Constrictibacter sp. MBR-5: one gene and its partner. The protein of the gene in region 1 interacts with the protein of each later gene in a pairwise test. Links are inferred from orthologs where the notes say so. Each region holds a gene or a part of one and is shown in the gene's direction. Other genes may lie near its edges.

Region 1 (2,849 bases):
TGCACGCCGCGCTACTGCTTCGCCGATCCGGTGCAGGGCGGCGCACAGGCCGTCGCCGAATCCTGGCGCAACCTGACCGCCGTCGGTGCGCGCCCGCTCGCCTTCACCGACAACCTGAACTTCGGCAACCCCGAGCGGCCCGAGATCATGGGCCAGATCGTCGGCTGCATCGAAGGCATGCGCGCCGCCGGCCTCGCCCTCGACTATCCCGTCGTCTCCGGCAACGTGTCGCTCTACAACGAGACGAGCGGTACCGGCATCCTGCCGACCCCGACCATCGGCGGCCTCGGCGTCGTCGACGACCTGTCGACGGTGCCGTCGACGGGCTTCACCGCCGACGGCGAGGTGATCGTCCTGATCGGCGACACCGCCGGGCACCTGGGCGCCTCCGCCTATCTGCGCGACATCGAAGGCAGGGAGGACGGCCCGCCGCCCGCCGTCGACCTGGAGGTCGAACGGCGCAACGGCGACCTCGTCCGCCGGCTCATCGCCGACCGGCTGGTCACCGCCTGCCACGACGTCTCCGACGGCGGCCTATTCGTCACGGTGGCGGAGATGGCGCTGGCCGGAAATGTCGGCGCGGCGATCGAGGCAGAGCATCTCGGCATTCCGATCTATGCTTGGCTCTTCGGCGAGGATCAGGCGCGCTACGTCCTGGCGACGACGACGCCCGAGCGGGTGCTGGCCGCGGCTGCGGCCGCCGGCGTTCCCGCCCGCCGCATCGGCTTCGCCGGGGGCGACGCGTTGACTGTAAACGGCGACTATCCCATATCCTTGGCCGAGTTGCGCAGGCTGCACGAGTCGTGGATGCCGTCCTACATGGACGGACCCGAAGCGACCGCCGCGGCGGCTGCCCATTGACACCCGCTCGCCGCCGATAGAGGCGGACGTCCGCACCGGATTTGGAGAGATCGCATGGCGATGGACCCGCACGAGATCGAGACCCTGATCAGGGCGGCGCTGCCCGACGCCAAGGTCGCGATCGAGGATCTGGCGGGCGACGGCGATCACTACGCGGCGCACGTCACCTCGTCGGCCTTCAAGGGCAAGACCCGCGTCCAGCAGCACCAGATCGTCTATCAGGCGCTGCAGGGCCGCATGGGCAACGAACTGCACGCCCTCGCTTTGCAGACCTCCGTCCCGGACGCCTGAACCCTCCTGGAGACATCGCCATGAACGCCACCGCCACCGAGAGCCCGGTCTTCGACCGTATCCGCCAGGACATCGCCGCCAACGACGTGGTGCTCTACATGAAGGGCAGCCCGGTCTTCCCGCAGTGCGGCTTCTCGTCGGCCGTGGTGCAGGTGCTCAGCCACCTGGGCGTCCGCTTCAAGGGCATCGACATCCTGCAGGACCAGGCGCTGCGCCAGGGCATCAAGGAGTTCAGCTCCTGGCCGACGATCCCGCAGCTCTACGTGAAGGGCGAGTTCATCGGCGGCTGCGACATCGTCCGCGAGATGTACGAGAGCGGCGAACTGACCGAGGTGCTGAAGAGCAAGGGCGTCGAGGTCCGCGACGACGCTTGAGGACCTGTCCGGAACGCGGGCGTCCCGCCCGCCTTCGGCTCGGCGCTGTCGTGCAACACGCTGCGAATTGCGTTGCACGACGTTTCACAGGCGCCGTCTGCCCCCGTGAATCGGCGCTGGATGCCCGGGTCTTCGCCCGGGCATGACAGTACAATTCGGCCGGGCAGGACAGCATAAGATGTGCGGGGCGCTCGACTTTTACGTCGTGCAACATGACGAAGACCATGTTGCACGACGTTTCACGAACCGCCGCCGACACCCATGGAACTGTAAAGAGCACCATCCCCACTGTCGTTGCCGGGCGGAGACCCGGCAACCCAGAGGAGCGCTCCGCGGCCGCAGGTGCCGGAAACTACGCCATGTGCGGCACGACGATCTGGCGCACGGTAGCGACCGAGGCCAGCTTGTCGAAGCCGGCGTTGATCTGGTCCAGCGGGATGGTGCGGTCGATGAGCCTGTCGACCGGCAGCCGGCCCTGGCGGTAGAGGTCGATGAAGCGCGGGATGTCCCGCACCGGCACGCAGCTGCCCATGTAGCTGCCCTTGATCGACTTCTCCTGGCTGACGAGGTCGCTCTGGTTCAGCGCGAACTCGGCGCCGGCCGGCGACAGGCCGGCGGTCACGACCGTGCCGCCGTAGCGGATCATCGCGTAGGCCGTCTTCATCGCGGGAACGGTGCCGGCCAATTCCATCGCATAGTCGACGCCGCCGTTGGTGATGTCGCGCAGTTCCTGGATGGCGTTCGGGTCGGTCGGGTTGATCGTGTGCGTGGCACCCAGCTGGCGCGCGAGGCCGAGCTTCGCGTCGTTGATGTCGACCGCGATGATCTGCGCCGCACCGGCGAGCTTGGCGCCGAGCAGTCCGTTCAGGCCGACGCCGCCCAGGCCGATCACCGCGACGCTGTCGCCCGGCAGGATGCGCGCCGTGTTGATGACGGCGCCGACGCCGGTCATCACCGCGCAGCCGAACAGCGCGGCTTCGTGCAGCGGCAGGTCCTTGTCGATCACGACGACCGAGCCGCGGTCGACGACGGCATATTCGGCGAAGCAGGAGACGCCGGTGTGGTGTGCCACGCTCTGGCCGTTCCAGTGGATGCGCCGGCCGCCGCCCATCAGGTCGCCGCCGGCCTTGGCCACCGCGCCGACTTCGCAGACCTGCGGACGGCCCTCAAGGCAGCGCCGGCAGCGGCCGCAGCTCGGGCTGAACTGGAAGACGACATGGTCGCCGACCTTCACGTCGTGGACGCCCGGCCCGACCTCGACCACCTCGCCGGCGCCCTCGTGGCCCATCGCCAGCGGCACGGGGCGCGGCCGGTCGCCGTTGA
Region 2 (4,588 bases), on another replicon or contig:
CCTCGTCGAACTCCGCCGAATAGGGCGCGTAGGCCGGCTGGCGCCGATCGTTCGCACCGAAGCCCGGCGGCAGGTTCTGCGGCGAGGAACTGCCCGGCTCCTCGTCGCCGGCACCCGGCATCATCTCGGTCGCCGCCTCGTCGGCGCCGGCTTCGGCTCCGTCCTCGCCCTCGCCTTCCTCGGAGTCCTCGCCCTGGGCCGCCTGCGGGTTGGCCGAATCGCCCTCGCTGCTGTCGGCGTCGCCCTCTCCGGTGCCGTCCTGCTCGCCCTCGCTCTCGTCGCCCTCGCTCTCGTCGCTCTCGGACTCGTCCATCAGATGGAGGTCGGTGATGAGCTGCCGCGCGATCCGGGCGAAGGCCTCCTGGTCCTCGACATGCTCGAGCAGGCTGGCAAGCGACCGTCCGGCTGCGCCCTCGAAATCGCCCCGCCACTGATCGACGACGTGGCGAGCCGCCTCCGGCGGCGCACGGCCGGTGAGCGCCTCGCGCGCCAGCATGCCGACGACCTCGGGGAGCGGCGCGTCGGCCTTGTCGAGGATCCGCGCATAGCCCTGGCGGCGGCACCGCTCGTCGAGGGCGGCCGTCAGGTTCTCCGCCGTCCCCTGCATGTGGCGGGCGCCGACAGCCTCGACCCGCGCCTGCTCGACCGCCTCGAACACCGCTCGGGCCGGACCGGACGCCGGTGCCGTGCGCCGGAAGACCTCCCCGTCGTGATGGCGCAGGCGCAATGCGATCGCATCGGCTTCGCCGCGGACCTGGGCGACCTCCTCGCGCGGCAGATCGCGGGCCGGCATCGGCAGTTTCACCTGGTCGCCCTGGCGTGTCGCGCCCTCCGGGCCGAACGACACCTCCAGGGTTCCCCGGTCCGCCATCGCCCGCATGGTCGCCGTCGTGCAACGGCGAAATGCCTCGATCGGCGTTTCCGCTTCCTTCATCTGCAGCCTCTCAATTCACCGTCGCGCGACACCCCGGCGCATCCCGCGCCGCTCCCGATCGTCCGGCCGCTCAGTGCGGCCGGCTGCCGCGGAGCACGGAGTCGGGCAGTTCCTGGTTGAAGCACCGCTGGTAGTATTCGGCGACGATCGGCCGCTCCGCCTCGTCGCACTTGTTGAGGAAGGTGAGGCGGAACGCCAGCCCCAGGTCGCCGAAGATGCGCGCGTTTTCGGCCCAGGTGATCACCGTACGCGGCGACATCACGGTGGAGATGTCGCCGTTGATGAAGCCGCGGCGCGTCATGTCGGCGAGGCTGATCATCTGGCCGATCGTCTTGCGGCCCTTCTCGTCCCGCATCGACGGTGTCTTCGACAGGATGATCTTCGCCTCTTCGTCGTGCGGCAGGTAGTTCAGCGTCGCCACGATGTTCCAGCGGTCCATCTGGCCCTGGTTGATCTGCTGCGTGCCGTGATAGAGGCCGGTCGTGTCGCCCAGGCCGACCGTGTTCGCCGTGGCGAACAGGCGGAAGGCCGGATGCGGCCGGATCACACGGTTCTGGTCGAGCAGGGTCAGCTTGCCCTCGACCTCCAGGATGCGCTGGATGACGAACATCACGTCGGGACGGCCGGCGTCGTACTCGTCGAACACCAGCGCCGTCGGGTGCTGCAGCGCCCAGGGCAGCATGCCCTCGCGGAACTCCGTGATCTGCACGCCGTCGCGCACGACGATGGCGTCACGGCCGACGAGGTCGATGCGGCTGATGTGGCTGTCGAGATTGACCCGAATGCAGGGCCAGTTCAGGCGCGAGGCGACCTGCTCCACGTGGGTCGACTTGCCGGTGCCGTGATAGCCCTGGATCATGACGCGACGGTTGTAGGCGAACCCCGCCAGGATCGCGAGCGTGGTGTCCGGGTCGAAGTGGTACGCCTCGTCGCGGTCGGGAACGTATTCGGAGGTCTCCGAGAAGGCGGGGACCTCCATATCGGTATCGATGCCGAAGGTCTCGCGGACCGAGAGCTTGGTGTCAGGCATGCCGGCAGGGATCTTGGCGCCGTTTCCGGAGGCTTGCGGAGCAGTCATCAATGGGTTCCAGCTTCTGGGCAAATGGTCAGGGCGAAAGGCTCTTGCGCAAAGTCGCGTATGCCTCGTTGATCTGCTTGAGCTTGTCCTCGGACACGGCGCAGCCACCGGTGCGGTCGGGGTGGAGCTTCTTCGCCAGCTCCTTGTAGTGCACCTTGATGGCGGCCAGAGTCACGGGGCCGTCGAACTCCAGCACGTCGAGGGCGCGCGCCTCGGGACTGCCCCGCGGCCAGAGAGGCTCGGTGGGGCTGGTCTGCCGGCGCCTGCGGCGGCCGAACAGCTCGAAGGGATCCTCCGGTTCGGGATCGGGCTCGACGCGCCGCCCGGCGAACGGCCAGGTCGGCCTGTCCCACACCGTGTCGCGCCGCACGCGCTTCTCAATCTGTTCCTGGGACATGCCCGAGCACCAGTTCCAGGACGCATTGTACGCGCGCGCGTGTTCGCGGCAGAACCAGAAGAATTCTTCCGGATTCTCACGCGTCCGCGGCGCCCGGTTGGTCGCCGGCTCGGAACAGCCGTCATGATCGCAACGGCGGGCCCCACTCTGCCGGGCGACGAAGGGCGGCAGGTCGGTATGCCGTCTCGCCTGATCCACGTGATGAAGTATGGTCGCTCGCCAGCGGCCTTGCAAGCTGACCCACGGGGCCACGACGTACGCGTCGACCGACCGCGACGCAGACCACACCTGTGTAACCCGGGTTGTATCGACACACGCAGAATACGGCAGTAGTATCGACAGTAGGGGCTTACTCGAAATGTCCGTAGCGACGACGATCAGGCGAAAACTGGAGAACGCGTTGTCCCCGGTCGCCGTGGAGGTCCACGACGATTCGCACAAGCATGCCGGCCACGCGGGCGCGCGGCCGGGAGGGGAGACTCATTTCAGGGTTCACGTGGTCGCCGCCGCGTTCGACGGCGCGACGCGCGTCGAACGACAGCGGCGCATCTACGGAATTCTGGCGGACGAGATGGCCGGCCCGGTGCACGCGCTGCAGATCCGGGCCGAAACGCCGGAGGAAGCCTCGAGAGCGCAGGAACGAGGCTGATCGGGGGCGGCGGGGGGCGATGCCTGAACAGGGGCAGGAATCACGAAACATCGTGGTGAACGGACAGCGCACGAGCATGCGGCTGGAAGTGGAGTTCTGGCAGGCGTTGGACGTGATCTGCGAGCGCCAGGGGATGACCGTGAACCAGATCTGCACGCTGGTGGGCCGGAAACGCGGAACGGCGTCGCTGACCGCAGCCGTGCGGGTCTACGTCATCACCTATTTCCGCGACGCGGCGGTCGAACAGCCGAGCGCCTGATCGGCGCGCAGCTTGGCGACGACCTCGCGGTCGGAGGCATAGGCGTAACAGGAATCGACCGGCGGCCCGGCGAAGCGACCGGCGGCGGGCCGACCCGCGAGTTGCGCCTCACGCTCGCGCCATGGATAGATCGTCTGAAACGCCACCGTAGCCATCGGGCGGATCAGTTCGAACAGATGGGTACAGGCCTCGCGGCCGCCATAGACCTTGCCAACCTCGCGCATCCAGCCGGGGCGGATTCGCAGGCCGGCGAGCTGCGAGAAGCCTGCGGCCGCGGCCGGACAGATCCTGTAGGGCGTCGCGCGCGACTCCGCCTCCGCCGCATGGATCAGCAGCCTGTCGTCCAGGGTCAGGCGCGCCACCATGTCGTGCACCTGCCCGCCGGCCTCCACCGTTCCTCGCAGCTCACTCTCGAAGGGATAGGTCTTCGTGTCCTCGATCCAGGCGTCGACGTCCCAGAGGCCATCCTCGCGGAGGTAGCCGCGGCATTCGATCCGCCGGGTATGGATGTGCCGGCGCGGAGCGGACGGAGAGAGAGGCATCGGGGATCCTGGCTGAAGGCTGGCGACGCGGCGGGAGGTGCGGAATTATCTACGTGCTGACAGCGCGATCGCAAAGGCCGTGCCGGTAATGACAGCCATGCGCGGTACGATGCGGACACTGCCGGGAAGGAGGCCGACATGTCGGACAGATGCTTCGCGGAGATACGGATCGAGACACGCACCGGCCCGGTGGCCGTGCGCGCCACCGCAGACGCCGTCGTCGGCATCGGCTGGGTGGGGTCGGCCGACGGCGCCCGGGACGAGACGCCACTGCTGGCGGAGGCGCGGCGGCAGATCCTCGATTATTTCGCAGGGCGGCTGCGCCGCTTCGACCTGCCGCTGGCGCCCGCCGGGACCGACTTTCAACAAGCGGTCTGGGCGGCGATGTGCGCCATTCCCTATGGCGCGGTGCGCACCTATGGGGACATCGCCTGCGAACTGGACGGGACGGCCCGGGCCGTCGGCACCGCGTGCGGGCGCAACCCCATTCCCATCGTGATACCGTGCCATCGCGTCGTCGGCGGCAACGGACGGCTCACCGGCTTCTCTGGCGGCGACGGCGTCGAGACGAAACGGGCGCTGCTCCAGCTCGAAGGCGCGATGCTGATCTGATCCGATCGCGCCGCCGACGGGGCGGGAGCGGCCGCATAGAACAAGACGGGGAGACAGCGCATGCACTTCGGCTTCAGCCTTCCGACCCGGGGCCCGCTCGCGACCCCGGAAGACGTC

The links.
Region 2: the proteins of grxD (region 1) and ABIE65_RS19335 interact in binary tests that used the Escherichia coli proteins (3 or more experiments, as listed by UniProt). The link is inferred for Constrictibacter sp. MBR-5 from one-to-one orthologs.

Annotation. Positions count from the first base shown.
Region 1 is NZ_JBEPTK010000002.1:394,073-396,921, forward strand. It holds grxD (Grx4 family monothiol glutaredoxin), read left to right. Parts: upstream 1-1,172; coding sequence 1,173-1,526; downstream 1,527-2,849. Other genes in the region: purL (phosphoribosylformylglycinamidine synthase subunit PurL), read left to right, coding at 1-861; ABIE65_RS05875 (BolA family protein), read left to right, coding at 916-1,152; ABIE65_RS05885 (zinc-dependent alcohol dehydrogenase family protein), read right to left, coding at 1,879-2,849. UniProt on the Escherichia coli protein: Monothiol glutaredoxin involved in the biogenesis of iron-sulfur clusters.
Region 2 is NZ_JBEPTK010000010.1:155,868-160,455, forward strand. What follows is about bases 1,451-4,433. They hold ABIE65_RS19335 (BolA family protein), read left to right. Parts: upstream 1,451-2,809; coding sequence 2,810-3,058; downstream 3,059-4,433. Other genes in these bases: cobS (cobaltochelatase subunit CobS), read right to left, coding at 1,451-1,964; ABIE65_RS19330 (J domain-containing protein), read right to left, coding at 2,041-2,409; ABIE65_RS19340 (ribbon-helix-helix domain-containing protein), read left to right, coding at 3,114-3,317; ABIE65_RS19345 (DUF2889 domain-containing protein), read right to left, coding at 3,278-3,859; ABIE65_RS19350 (methylated-DNA--[protein]-cysteine S-methyltransferase), read left to right, coding at 3,998-4,433. In the rest of the region: cobaltochelatase subunit CobT, read right to left, coding at 1-934; more of cobS, read right to left, coding at 1,005-1,450; more of ABIE65_RS19350, read left to right, coding at 4,434-4,471; ABIE65_RS19355 (LLM class F420-dependent oxidoreductase), read left to right, coding at 4,532-4,588. UniProt on the Escherichia coli protein: Transcriptional regulator that plays an important role in general stress response. Has many effects on cell morphology, cell growth and cell division. Acts by regulating the transcription of many genes, including dacA (PBP-5), dacC (PBP-6), ampC and mreB.